3 regions of the Spirillospora sp. NPDC048824 genome follow, and region 1 is predicted to be linked to each of the others. Evidence: riboswitches for the same ligand, from Rfam matches in the RefSeq annotation. Region 1 holds a riboswitch; each other region holds the start of a gene.
What was found. Region 1 has a riboswitch for thiamine pyrophosphate ahead of thiO (glycine oxidase ThiO). Riboswitches for the same ligand answer to the same signal wherever they lie in the genome.

Region 2: linked by a shared signal. The riboswitch ahead of ACGFIS_RS21660 (purine-cytosine permease family protein) and the one ahead of thiO (glycine oxidase ThiO) in region 1 are both predicted to bind thiamine pyrophosphate.
Region 3: linked by a shared signal. The riboswitch ahead of thiC (phosphomethylpyrimidine synthase ThiC) and the one ahead of thiO (glycine oxidase ThiO) in region 1 are both predicted to bind thiamine pyrophosphate.

What each region holds. Positions count from the first base shown of each region.
Region 1 covers NZ_JBICUS010000003.1:399,535-404,086, forward strand. The annotation lists gene ACGFIS_RS08270 (NAD(P)/FAD-dependent oxidoreductase) at 1-1,133, opposite strand, end outside; TPP riboswitch at 1,225-1,339, shown strand; gene thiO (glycine oxidase ThiO) at 1,329-2,453, shown strand; gene thiS (sulfur carrier protein ThiS) at 2,470-2,670, shown strand; gene ACGFIS_RS08285 (thiazole synthase) at 2,727-3,446, shown strand; gene ACGFIS_RS08290 (DMT family transporter) at 3,591-4,552, shown strand, end outside.
Region 2 covers NZ_JBICUS010000010.1:199,300-203,851, forward strand. The annotation lists gene ACGFIS_RS21645 (Fpg/Nei family DNA glycosylase) at 1-84, shown strand, start outside; gene ACGFIS_RS21650 (SSI family serine proteinase inhibitor) at 192-629, opposite strand; gene ACGFIS_RS21655 (rhodanese-like domain-containing protein) at 700-1,035, shown strand; TPP riboswitch at 1,135-1,251, shown strand; gene ACGFIS_RS21660 (purine-cytosine permease family protein) at 1,244-2,599, shown strand; gene ACGFIS_RS21665 (PAS domain-containing protein) at 2,675-4,552, shown strand, end outside.
Region 3 covers NZ_JBICUS010000013.1:204,827-209,378, reverse strand. The annotation lists gene ACGFIS_RS25490 (TetR/AcrR family transcriptional regulator) at 1-582, opposite strand, end outside; gene thiC (phosphomethylpyrimidine synthase ThiC) at 777-2,402, opposite strand; TPP riboswitch at 2,398-2,511, opposite strand; gene tsaA (tRNA (N6-threonylcarbamoyladenosine(37)-N6)-methyltransferase TrmO) at 2,590-3,003, shown strand; gene ACGFIS_RS25475 (sensor histidine kinase) at 3,146-4,309, shown strand; gene ACGFIS_RS25470 (CDP-alcohol phosphatidyltransferase family protein) at 4,469-4,552, shown strand, end outside.

The DNA.
Region 1 (4,552 bases):
CGCGCCTGCACCAGGTCGCGCGGCCGGTCGACGGTGAGGACCGCGTCGAGGCGGTCGCCGGTCAGCCACGCCACCGCCCATTTGCGGCCGGCCGGGTCGCCGCGGTGGACGATCCGCTCGGACGCGGCGTGACTGCCCGTGTACTGCACCATGCGGCCGAACTGCTCGGACCAGAAGTACGGGGCGGCGTCGTACACGGCGTCCTCGCCGAGGAGCGTCGCGGCGGCCACCTCGGGGGCGTTGAGGGCGGTGTCCCAGTGCTCGACGAGGAGCCGCCGCCCGTACCGCCGCGACCACCACGCGGCGCAGTCGCCGACGGCCACGACGTCCGGGCGCAGCGAGCCGGGCTCCTCCTCGCCCTGGTAGGCGCGGAACGAGCCGTCGGTCACCACGCCGCGCTCCAGCAGCAGCCCCGAGTCCTCCAGCCAGGACAGGGCGGGCCGGACGCCGATGCCGGCGACGACCTCGTCCGCCTCGATCCGGGTGCCGTCGGCCAGCAGGAGACCGCCGTCCTGCACGGCCGCGACCTTGACGCCGGTGCGCAGCTCGACGCCCGCCTCGGCGTACCACGGGACGGTGAGCGCGCCCACCTCGGGACCGATCGCGCCCTCGAGCGGGGTGTCGGCGGCCTCGACGACGGTCACGGCGCAGCCCTTCCCGGCTGCGGTGGTGGCGACCTCGGCGCCGATCCAGCCCGCCCCCACGATGACGATCCGCGCGCCCCCGGTGAGCCGGGACCGCAGCTCGCGGGCCTCGTCGACGGTGCGCAGGACGTGCTGGCGCCCGTCCCCCGGCAGCGTGACCGGGACGGCGCCGGTCGCGATGACCAGCCCGTCGAACGGAAGATCGCCCACCGTGGACGCGACGATGCCGCCGCGTCCCGGTTCGTCCAGGCGCAGGCCGGTGGCGCGCTCGCCGAGCAGCAGGTCGCAGCGCATGGCGTCCCAGTCGACGTCGACCGTCGTGTCGTCGGAGTCGCCCGCGAGGACGGCCTTGGACAGCGGCGGCCGGTCGTAGGGCCGGTGCCGTTCCGCCGAGACGAGGGTCAGCGCGCCCTCGTACCCCTTGTTCCTCAGGACCTCCACGGCGCGCACGCCGGCCAGCCCTCCGCCCACGACGATGACCCTGTCCATAAGGTCACCCTAACGGGGCGCGATCGAGGCTCGGACGATCGTCCAGACAGCTGCGCACGCTACCGAGGTCGTAGAGTGGAACCGGATAAAACAGCAGAAGCGCGGGAGTCCGGTGCGACCGGGCTGAGAGGGCGGCTGGAACGGGCCGCCGACCGCCACGACCTGATCCGGATCATGCCGGCGAAGGGAGCGCGCATGGAGATCGTGATCATAGGCGCCGGGGTCATCGGCCTGGCCACCGCCTGGCGGGCCGCGGCGGCCGGCGCCCGCGTCACCCTGGTCGATCCGGAGCCCGCGAGCGGCGCGTCATCGGTGGCGGCGGGCATGCTGACACCCGTCAGCGAGGTGACCTACGGCGAGGAGCCGCTGCTGCGGCTCGGCCTCGCCTCCCGCGACCGGTACGGCGCGTTCGCCGCCGAACTGGAGGAGCTGACCGGCCTGGAGACCGGCTACCGCACCGACGGGATCCTCCAGGTCGCGTTCGACTCCGACGACCTGACGTACCTGGACGAGCTGCGCCGCTTCCAGGAGAGCCTCGGCATCCCCGCCGAGGCGCTGACCGGGCGGGAGTGCCGGAGGCTGGAGCCCATGCTCGCCCCCGGCGTCCGCGGCGGCCTGCACGCCCCCGAGGACGGCTCGATCGACCCGCGCAGACTGACCACGGCCCTGCTGGCCGCGGCCGGGAAGACGGGCGTCCGGCTCGTCCGGCGCCGGGCCGCCGGCATCGCCGTGGCGAACGACGCGGCCGCCGGGGCACGGCTGGACGACGGGACGGTGATCCCCGCCGACCGGGTGCTGCTGGCCGCCGGCCCGTGGTCGGGCGACCTCGACGGCCTGCCTCCCGGGACCGTTCCACCCGTCCGCCCGGTGAAGGGCCAGGTGATCCGCCTCCGCACCCGGACGCCGTTCCTCGGCCGCGCCACGCGGGGGCTGGTGAAGGGCTCCTCGGTCTACCTGGTGCCGCGCGCGGACGGCGAGATCGTCCTCGGCGCCACGCAGGAGGAACTCGGCTTCGACACGCGCGTCACCGCCGGCGGACTCTGGGAGCTGCTGCGGGACGCCCGCGAGCTGGTACCCGGCATCACCGAACTGGAGTTCGCCGAGGTCTCGGCCGGACTGCGTCCCGGCTCCCCCGACAACGCGCCAGTGATGGGCCCGTCCGCGCTCCCCGGCCTCGTCGTCGGCACCGGGCATTTCCGCAACGGCATCCTGCTGACCCCGGTGAGCGCCGACATCCTGTCGGCGATGCTCCTGGACGAGCCCGTCCCCGGCGTCGCCGCGCCGTTCTCCCCCGGCCGCTTCTCCGCCGAGGTGCGCTGATGGCCGAGGTGCGCTGATGAAGGTGTTCGTCAACGGCGAGCCGCGCGAGCTGCCCGAGGGCGCCAGCGTGGCCGAGGTGGTCGCGTCCGTCACCGCCGCCGGGACCGGCGTGGCCGCCGCGCTGAACGACGAGGTCGTCCGGCGTTCCGCGTGGGAGTCGACGGCCCTGCGCGACGGCGACAGGCTCGAAGTGCTCACGGCGGTCCAAGGAGGCTGAAGGTGGACGACGACAGGCTGGTCATCGCGGGCGAGGAGCTCGGCTCGCGGCTGATCATGGGGACCGGGGGCGCGCCCAGCATGCGGGTGCTGCGGGAGGCGCTCACCGCGTCCGGGACGGAGCTGACCACGGTCGCGATGCGGCGGGTGGACCCGTCCGCGCGCGGCTCGGTGCTGGACGTCCTGGCCGAGTGCGGGATCCGGGTGCTGCCGAACACGGCCGGCTGCTTCACTGCGGGCGAGGCGGTCCTCACCGCCAAGCTCGCCCGGGAGGCCCTCGGCACGAACTGGGTCAAGCTGGAGGTCATCGCCGACGAGCACACGCTGCTGCCCGACCCGATCGAGCTGGTCGACGCCGCGGAGCAGCTCGTCGACGACGGGTTCGCCGTGCTGCCGTACACCAATGACGACCCCGTCCTCGCGCGGCGCCTGGAGCAGGCCGGGTGCGCCGCCGTGATGCCGCTCGGCTCCCCGATCGGGTCGGGGCTCGGCATCCGCAACCCGCACAACATCGAGCTGATCGTCGAGCGGGCGGGCGTCCCGGTCATCCTGGACGCGGGCCTGGGCACCGCGTCCGACGCGGCCCTGGCCATGGAGCTGGGCTGCGACGCGGTCCTGCTCGCGACCGCCGTCACCCGCGCGCAGTCCCCCGCGCGGATGGCCGCCGCGATGCGGCACGCGGTCGAGGCCGGGCGGCTCGCGCGGCTGGCCGGGCGGATCCCCAAGCGCCGCTACGCCCAGGCGTCGTCGCCGTTCGAAGGCCTCGCCACGTCGTAGCAACGCTAAAGACTCGCTTATAGAAATATTCGCTAGACCTGAAATGTCGGCTTGGTGAGACTGGGGCGGTGCACCAGGCCGCGCCGCAACCCGGCACGTTCCTTCGGTGTTCGTGGAAACGTCCCATACCTAAGGTGCGTCACTATGCAGCAGGACAGCCCGCAGACGGCCGCGCCGGGCATCGACAAAATCGCGGTGGCCGCCGCCACGGTCACGGTGGTGCTCTGGGCCTCCGCGTTCGTCTCCATCCGCAGCGCCGGCGCCGAGTACAGCCCCGGCGCCCTCGCCCTGGGCCGCCTCCTCTCCGGGACGGTCGTGCTGGGCGCGCTGTGGCTCGTCCGGCGCGAAGGACTTCCGCCCAGGGGCGCCTGGCCGGGCATCATCGCCGCGGGCATCCTGTGGTTCGGCGCCTACATGGTCGCCCTGAACTGGGGCGAGCAACTGGTGGACGCGGGCACCGCGGCCCTGATCGTCAACATCGGGCCCATCCTCATCGCGCTCCTCGGCGGCTGGCTGCTGAAGGAGGGGCTGCCGCCCCGGCTGATGGCCGGCCTGGTGGTGTCGTTCGCCGGCGCCGCCGTCGTCGGGCTGTCGATGTCCGGCGAGGGAGGCTCATCCGTCCTGGGCGTCCTGCTGTGCATGGTCGCCGCGGTCACCTACGCGGCGGGCGTCGTCAGCCAGAAGCCCGCCCTCCGGCACGCCTCGGCCCTGCAGTTCACCACGTTCGCCTGCGCGATCGGCGCCCTCGCCTGCCTGCCGTTCTCCTGGCAGCTCGTCTCCGAGGCCGCGGACGCCCCGGCCGGCGCCACCCTCAACATGGTCTACCTGGGCATCTTCCCCACCGCCATCGCGTTCACCACCTGGGGATACGCGCTGGCCCGCACGTCCGCCGGGAAGATGGGCGCCACCACCTACGCCGTCCCGGCCATCGTCGTGCTGATGTCGTGGCTGTTCCTCGGCGAGGTCCCCGGCCTGATCACCCTCGGCGGCGGCCTGCTGTGCCTCGCCGGCGTGGCCGTCTCCCGCAGCCGCCGCCGCGTCCCGCCGGAACCGGCCGCGCCGCAGGAGCCGCGCTCCGTGCTCATCGAGGCTCATACTCGGGACTG
Region 2 (4,552 bases), on a different contig from region 1:
GACTCGTCCCTCCAGTACTGCCCCACCTGCCAGACAGGCGGCAAGCCCCTCGCCGACCGCCGCATGTCCCGCCTGCTCAAGTAGAAGGCCGCGCGAGTCGTTCGTGGGCGGCGGAGCGGCTTCGGTGGCGGTATTCGGAGGGGGGCAGGCCGACCAGGGTCCGGAAGCGAGCCGGAACGGGGAGGGCTCCTTCAGCGGACCTTGGGGACGTTGCCGAAGAGGGGGGCCACCTGGGTCCAGCGGTGGAGCTGGCAGCCGTCCTTGCGGGTGAACGTGGTGTCGATCTCCTTGCCGTTCCAGGTGCCCTTGACCGTGGCGACCTCGGGGCCGCCGTAGATCTTGGTGCACATCTGGTCCTTGGGGACGGGCTTGAACGGGTCCTTGGTCTTGGCCAGGGCCGCGCAGGCTTCGGCGGCCTTGGGATGGCCGCCGCCGGGCGGTTCGCAGGTCAGGGTCCAGGTCTTGGCGGGGGCCTCCGCGGAGGCCTTGACATCGATGGTGAGCGTGTCCGCCGGCGAGTCGGAGGGCTGCACGGACGTTGCGCCCGAAGGCTTGTCGGCGGGGGTTCCGTTGGCCTGTTCGTCGCCGCAGGCGGCCGATGAGAGGAGCACGGCCAGCCCGGGCGCCACGAAAAGGAGCGTCCGATACCGCATGCGTGATTCGACGCAGGGGTGCTTCGCACGGTTCCATGGGGGTGTGATGAATTTCGGGGACGACGTGCCGGCCGTGGTGGCCGCTGACGTTCCGCAGGACGCCTACCTGCTGGACGTGCGGGAACAGGACGAGTGGGACGCCGGGCACGCGCCGGAGGCGGTCCACATCCCCATGGGCCGGCTCGGTGACCGTGCCGGTGAGGTCCCGCGTGACCAGGAGGTCTTCGTGATCTGCCGGTCGGGGGCCCGGTCCGCGCAGGTCACCGTGGCGCTCAACCAGGCGGGCTGGCTGGCCAAGAACGTCGACGGCGGGATGCAGGGCTGGGCCGAGGCGGGACGTCCGATGGAGGGCGCCGGGGACGGTCCCCCGTTTGTGGCGTGACGGTGTGATCTGTTCTCTTTGAGGTGATCCGCGCCCTATTGGGGGAAGCCGGGTCCTTGTACGATCTGGTCTGAAACAGGGCCGGCCGAACATGTGCCGGCCGATATCCGCGGGAGCTCGGGCCACAGCCGGGCTGAGAGGGCGGCCTTCGAGGCGTCGCCGACCGCATGAACCTGTCCGGGTAATGCCGGCGTAGGGAGTGTGTTCCGTGGCGTCCGACGTCAAGCCTCCGAACGAAGTGCCCTTCACCCTCGAAGAGCCCGCCCCCAGGGTCCTCGGGTTCTGGGACCAGGGCGCGTTCTGGGCGAACCTCGGGGTCAGCCTGCTGGCCTTCTCCGGCGCGTACACCGTCCTGGCGCCCGACACCGACGGCAACCCGACGCTGTCGATCATGGCGGGCATCGTCGCGATGGCGGTCGGCACGGTTCTGGGCGGGCTGATGCTCGGTCTCGCCGCCGTCCCCGGAGCCCGCACCGGGCAGCCGGCGATGGTGCTGCTGCGCGGGCTGTTCGGCGCGAAGCTGTCGTACGCGCCCACGGTGCTGAACATCGCGCAGCTCGTCGGCTGGGGGACGTTCGAGCTGATCGTCATCGCGGACGCGGCGACCGAGCTGTGGGACGGGATACCCCGCTGGGGCTACGTGATCGCCGCCGGGCTGATCACGACGGTGCTGACGATCTGGCCGCTGGGGTCGGTCCGCCTGCTGCGCCGGTACGTGACGGTCGCCGTGGCGATCGCGCTGGTGTACTTCTACGTCCAGATCCTCCGCGAGCCGCTGCCGGACCTGTCGCAGGGGTCGTGGGGCGGTTTCTGGATCGGCGCGGACGCGGCGCTCGCGGTGTCGATCTCGTGGGTGCCGGTCGCCGCCGACTACACCCGGCATTCGCGGACGGAGCGCGCGGCGTTCGGGGCCGCGGCCGTCGGCTACTCGGTCACGCAGATCGTCGCCTACGTTCTCGGCCTGCTGGCGCTGGCGCTGGTCGCGGGCAACACCGAGAACGTCTTCGACCCGTTCCTGGGCGCCACGCTCGGCGTCGTGTTCTTCGCGGTGTTCGTGCTGCGTGAGGCGGACCAGTCGTTCGCCGACACCTACTCCACCGCCGTGTCCATCCAGAACCTCGCGCCCCGCGCCGACCGCCGTGTTCTGAGCGTCCTGCTCGGCATCACCATCACCGTCCTCGCGCTGGCCCTGGACATCGGCGACTATGCGGGCTTCCTGGCGCTGATCGGGTCGGTGTTCGTGCCGATGCTGGGCGTTCTGGCCACCGACTTCTTCCTCGGGCGCCGCCGCCGGGACGGCGCGGTGGCGGACGCCGCGCACCTGGACGGGTGGGACGTGTCGCGGACGGCGCCGTCACGCTGGGGAATGATCGGCGCCTGGGCGGCCGGGTTCGTCGTCTACCAGCTCATCAACCCCGGCACCGTCGACGGCTGGGCGGGCTTCTGGACGGGCGTCCGGGACGCCGTGCACTTCGCCCCGCAGAGCTGGATGAGCGCGTCGCTGCTGTCGTTCCTGGTGTCCGGGCTGGCCACGCTTCTGATCGGCAGGGTTACCCGGCGGTAGTCTTACCAAAAGGTAAGGGTGACGTGGGAAGTTTCGGTGCAAGTTACCCGGCGAGCGCAGGGGGCCGGTGGCACGATGACAGGCGTGCACCACCACGTCCACGACCCGATCGCGCGCGCCGTCATCGAGAGCGCCGCCGACGCGATCGTGGCCGTTGACCAGCGGCACCGGGTCACGGTGTGGAACCCGGCGGCCGAGCGCATGTTCGGCTGGACGGCCGAGGAGATGGCCGGGCGGGTGCCGCCGATCGTGCCGGACGAGCTGAAGGCCGAGCACAACGCCGTCCAGGAGCGGCTCCTCACGCGGCGGACGGGCGAGGGCGAGAGCGGGCAGATCTCGATCGCGACCCGCAGGTTCCACCGGGACGGCCGCCTGATCGACGTGCGGATCGACACGAGCCTGCTGAAAGACCCGTCCGGGAGCCTGCTCGGCTGGGTCGGGGTGTACCACCCGGTGGACGAGGACGAGATCGTCCAGCACCACATGACCGAGCGGGCCCGGCTCGTCCGGCGGCTGAACGACATCGTCGCCGACCTGAACGCGGAACTGAACCTGGCCGTCGTCCTCGACCGGATCACCGCGGCGCTGATCGAGCTGACCGGCGCCGACGCGGGCGGGTTCGTGCGGATCGAGGGCGAGCGGCTGCGGCTGGTCAGCATGTCCGGGCTGCCCGAGCACATGCGCGGGACGTCCGCGGACCTGCGGTCGAGCCTGGTCGGGGAGGTGCTGCGGTCCGGCAAGACCGTGCTGCTCGCGACGGGCGAGCGGCGCCTCGGCGACCTGATCTGGTCGGAGCTGTCCGGCCTGCACACGATCGCGCTCGGGCTGTCGTACCTGCAGAACCGGCCGTACGGCGCTCTCTACGCGCTCTTCTCCGGCCGCAAGATCGGACACACCGAGCTCGAGCTGCTGGAGCTGCTCGCCGGGCACGCGGGGGTCGCGGTCGGCAACGCCGTCGCCTACGCGGAGGTCGTCCGGCAGCGGGCGCACGAGCGCGCCGTCATCGACTCCAGCGCCGACGGCATCGCCGTGCTGGACCACGACCTCGTCGTCCGGCAGTGGAACCCCGCCGCGCACACCCTCACCGGCATCCCGCCGGAGGACGCGATCGGGCGCCCGCTGCCGTTCGACATGCCCGCGCTCGGGGAGATGCTGACGTTCCGGCTGGAGTCGGGGACGTGGCTGAACGTGCTGGCCGCCGAGATCGAGGAGACGGGCGAGCTGGTCGTCGACTTCCGCGACGTGTCGGAGGCGAAGGCGCTCGAAGAGGCCAAGGACCTGTTCCTCGCGACGACCAGCCACGAGCTGCGCACCCCGATCACGGTCGTGCAGGGGTTCGCGTCCACGCTGGTCAACCGGTGGGACGAGCTGGCCGACACCGACCGCCGCGCCGCCGTCGCCACGATCGCCGAACGCTCCCAGTCGCTCGGCCGCCTCGTGGAGCATCTGCTGCTGGGGTCCCGGGCGGGCGCCGACGAGCTGACCGTGACGATCGAGTCGTTCGACCTGGCCCGGGTGCTGGAGGGCGTCGTCGCGGGGTTCCGGTCGCTGTCGCCGCTGCACCGGGTCGAGCTGGAGATCGCGCCGGATCTGCCGCCGTGCCGGGGTGACGCGATGGCGACCGACATCGTCCTCGGGCAGCTGCTGGAGAACGCGTTCAAGTACTCCCCGGACGGCGGGACGGTCAGCGTCCGTGCCGTCCGCGAGAAGTCCGACGCCGTGGTGACGGTCGTGGACGAGGGCATCGGCATCCCGCCCGGCGACCATGAGCGGATCTTCGAGCGGTTCGTCCAGGGGGAGTCGGGGGACCGCCGGCGCTTCGGCGGCATCGGGCTCGGCCTCTACATCGTCAAACGCCTGACGGAGGCCCAGGGCGGAACGATCTCCGCACATCCGGGCGGAGCTGGCAAGCGTGAGGTATCTCACACAAGCGCGTACGGGCAGGGAGAAAAC
Region 3 (4,552 bases), on a different contig from region 1:
CGGCCTGCCCGCCTTGCCCGGGATCACCCCGGCGGCGGCGAGCGACAGCAGCCTTCCGGCCGCGCCCGGGTCGTGCTCGGTGACCGTCGCGATCGCGCCCGCGAGCCGCAGCGCGTCGATGAACACGGCGTCCGGGGGGACGTCGCCGGCCTCCTGGGCGCGGGCGAACAGCGCCTCGCCGGCCTCGCGCATCGCGCGGGACGCCGCCGGCCGCTCGTCCCGCAGCGACGTCACGGCCGCGGCCGCCATCCCGCGGAACGCGGTCACCTGCGTGATGAACGCGTGCAGCCAGTCCGCCAGGGCGTCCCCGGGCGCGGGGGAGGCCATCAGTTCCCGCGCGTGCGCCGCCAGCCGGGCGTAGGCGTCGGCGAGCAGGGCCTCCAGGAGGTCCTGCCTCGTCGGGAAGTGGCGGTAGAGCGTCCCGATGCCGACGCCCGCCAGCCGCGCGACGCCCTCCAGGGATGCGCCCGCCCCGTCGCGCTGGAACATCTCCCCGGCCGCGGCGAGCAGCCGCGCGCGGTTGCGGCGCACGTCGGCGCGCACCGCCCGGGCGGGGGCCATCGGCGTGTCGTCGCTGGTCACCTCGGTCGTGGGTCCTTCCCGGCGGGTCAACGGGCCGGCGGCGATTCGGGGGGATCCGCGGCTTTGGAACGGTCCCCTGATACTAGCCGCGGCGGACCGATGCCCCTTCCCGGGGATGCGGAGGCCCGCCGCGGACGGTTCCGCGGCGGGCCCGCCGTTCCCGCTCCGGCCCGTGCCGGGCCCGCGCCGCCGGGTCAGGAACCGCCGGGGGAGAGCGGCAGGTAGACGCGCCCGCCCGCGGCGTTGAACTCCTCGGCCTTCTCCCGCATCCCCGCGCCGAGGGCCTCGTCCTCGGCCAGGCCGCGCTCGCCGGCGTACCGCCGGACGTCCCGGGTGATCTTCATCGAGCAGAAGTGCGGCCCGCACATCGAGCAGAAGTGCGCGGTCTTCGCCGGGGCGGCCGGGAGTGTCGCGTCATGGAACGCGCGGGCGGTGTCCGGGTCGAGGGACAGGTTGAACTGGTCCTCCCACCGGAAGTCGAACCGCGCCTCCGACAGCGCGTCGTCCCACGCCTGCGCGCCCGGATGCCCCTTCGCCAGGTCCGCGGCGTGCGCGGCGATCTTGTAGGCGATGACGCCGGCCTTGACGTCGTCGCGGTCCGGCAGGCCGAGATGCTCCTTCGGCGTGACGTAGCAGAGCATCGCGGTGCCGTGCCAGCCGATCATCGCGGCGCCGATCGCCGAGGTGATGTGGTCGTAGCCGGGCGCGATGTCGGTGGTCAGCGGCCCGAGCGTGTAGAACGGCGCGCCGTCGCACCACTCCTGCTGCAGGTCGACGTTCTCCTTGATCTTGTGCATCGGGACGTGCCCGGGCCCCTCGTTCATCACCTGGTTGCCGTACTCCGCCGCGATCCGCGTCAGCTCGCCCTGGGTGCGCAGCTCGGCGAACTGCGCCTCGTCGTTGGCGTCGGCGATCGAGCCGGGACGCAGCCCGTCCCCGAGCGACCAGGTGACGTCGTAGGCCGCGAAGATCTCGCAGAGCTCCCGGAAGCGGGTGTAGAGGAAGTTCTCCTCGTGATGCGCCAGGCACCACGCCGCCATGATCGACCCGCCGCGCGACACGATGCCGGTCTTGCGGCGCGCCGTCAGAGGCACGTACCGGAGCAGCACCCCCGCGTGGACGGTCATGTAGTCGACGCCCTGCTCGGCCTGCTCGATCACCGTGTCGCGGAAGATCTCGTAGGTCAGCTCGGCCGGATCGCCGCCCACCTTCTCCACGGCCTGGTACAGCGGGACCGTCCCGACCGGCACCGGCGAGTTGCGCAGGATCCACTCGCGCGTCGTGTGGATGTCGCGGCCCGTCGACAGGTCCATGATCGTGTCGGCGCCCCAGCGGGTCGCCCACGTCATCTTCTCGACCTCGTCCTCGATCGACGACACGACCGCGGAGTTGCCGATGTTCGCGTTCACCTTGACGAGGAAGTTCCGGCCGATGACCATCGGCTCGATCTCGGGATGGTTGACGTTGGCGGGCAGGACGGCGCGTCCGGCCGCGAGCTCGTCCCGGACGAACTCCGGCGCCACGCCCTCCCGCAGCGCCGCGAACTCCATCTCCGGCGTGATCTCCCCGCGCCGCGCGCAGGCCCGCTGCGTCACCGCGCCGCCGGCCGTGCGGCGCTCGGCGATCCACGGTTCCCGCAGGGGCGGCAGCCCCCTGCGGAGGTCGGTCTCGTGTCCGGGATCGGTGTACGGCCCGGACGTGTCGTACAGGACGACGGCGTCGCCGCCGGTGAGCGGCACCTCCCGCATCGGGACGCGGATCTCCGGGCGCGAGCCCTGGAGGTAGATCTTGCGGGCGGCTGGAACCACAGGTTCGGTCATGACGACTCGATCTCTCCCTACGCCGGCATTACCCGGTCAGGTTCATGCGGTCAGCGGCCGTCCCAGCCGCTATCTCAGCCCGGTTCGCCGGACCCCCGCGATCTGTCGCCCCCGACGCTAACCCGGCGTACCCCGGTTGCCGCAACCGGCGTCCATGGGATAGGGGCGGCCTGAGAGAATCGGACGCATGCCCGACGATTTCACCGTGACCGCGGTCGGCCACGTCGAGTCCACGCTGACCGACCGCGCCGCCGCGCCCAAACAGGGGCCGGAGGGCTCACCCGAGGCGTGGCTGGTCTTCGAGCCGTCCGTCCTCGACGCCCTCGACGGCCTGCGGCCGGGCGACCGGGTCTTCGTCCTGACCTGGCTGCACCTGTCACCGCGCGACGTCCTGCGGGTCCATCCGCGCGACGACCCCGCCGCCCCGATGCGCGGCGTCTTCGCGACCCGCTCACCGGACCGCCCGAACCCGATCGGGCTGCACCCGGTCGAGATTTTGGAGGCCGCGGGGAACCGCCTGCGCGTCCGGGACCTGGAGGCCCTGGACGGCACCCCGATCCTGGACGTGAAACCCGTCCTCACCTGCACCCCGGACACCTGACCGGCACCTCGCGGATCTCGGGTGCGGCGGGGGGCGGAGACCGCCGGCCCTTCGTGACGGGTCCGCAGAACCAGGGCCGAGGCGGTTCGCGCGGGGCGCGGGCGTCGGGGAAGATGGGCGCGTGGTGGTGCCCCGGATCGGTGTGACGGCGAGAGACGCCCTGCTCACGACGCTGCTGGCGGCCGTCGCGGCCGTGGTGGCGGTCATGTGGCCCGGTGTGCGGGCGCTGGACGTGCCCGGCGCTCTGCTGCTGATCGCCGCGCACGTCCCGCTCGCGCTGATCAGGAGGTGGCCCGCCCCGGGTCTGGTCGCCCTGGTGATCCTGGTGCTGCCCTATCACCTGGCGCAGTTCCAGCACCACGCGCTGGTGCCCGCCGAGGTGATCGCGCTGTTCGCCTACGCGGTGCTCGGGCGCCGGGTGCGGGCCGTCGTCACCGTGGTGGCGTTCCTGCTGGCCGTGTGCGTGTTCGGGATGGCGATGCGGGCCGGCGGCGGTTCGCTGCGGGAGCAGATCGCGGTCATCGAGGCCGTCGTGGCCGTCGTGATCGCCGTCCAGGTATGGCGGGTGCACCGGGCCCGGTTGGCGACGATCACCGAGCGGGCCGAGCGGGCCGAGCGGACGCGGGAGGAGGAGGCCCGGCGCCGGGTCGCCGAGGAGCGGCTGCGGATCGCCCGGGACCTGCACGACCTCCTCGCCCACAGCATCACGGTCATCGGCGTCCAGGCCGGGGCCGCCTCCCACCTGCTGCACGCCGACCGGCCGCTCGACCGGGCGGAGCTGGCGGACGTGTTCGGGGCGATCGCGCAGACGTGCCGCGACGCCCGCACGGAACTGCGCGGCACCCTGCAGGTCCTGCGCGGCACCGACGTCGAGACCTCCGGGACGCTGCCCGGCCCGGACGGGATCGCCGACCTGGTGCGGGCGGCGCGCGCCACCGGGATCGAGGTCGGGTTCGACGCCGATTCCCGGCGGGAGGGGCCCGGCGACGCCGGTGCCGGGCCGCTGCCGCCGGAGATCGGCGTCGCGGCGTACCGGATCGTCCAGGAGGCCCTGACCAACGTCGTCAAGCACGCGGCGGCGCGGCGCGTGGAGGTGCGCCTGACCCGCGACGCGGGAGGCCTCGTCGTCCGGGTCGCCGACGACGGGACGGGATCGTCCGGCACGGCTCCCGAGGGTTTCGGGATCCTCGGGATGATCGAGCGGGCGCGCAGCGTCGGCGGGACGCTCGACGCCGGCCCGGGAGACGGCGGCGGTTTCGTCGTCACGGCCGTCCTCCCGCTCGCGGACGCCGTCAGCCCGCGGTGACCTCCCGGTCCCGCGGCGCTCAGGGCGTGCGGGCCGGGGAGAGGATCGGGTCCGGCCCGCCCCGGGTGCCGGCGGCCGCTGCGGGCGACGTCATCGGGGGCTTTCACAACCCTTACCGGTAGGGTCAGGATCAAGGGACCAGGGGAGGCGAACGCGTCGGTGAGCACACAGCAGGGAGCCCCGCAGGACCGGATCTTCACGGTGCCGAACAGCCTGAGCCTGGCCCGGCTCGTGGGCGTCCCG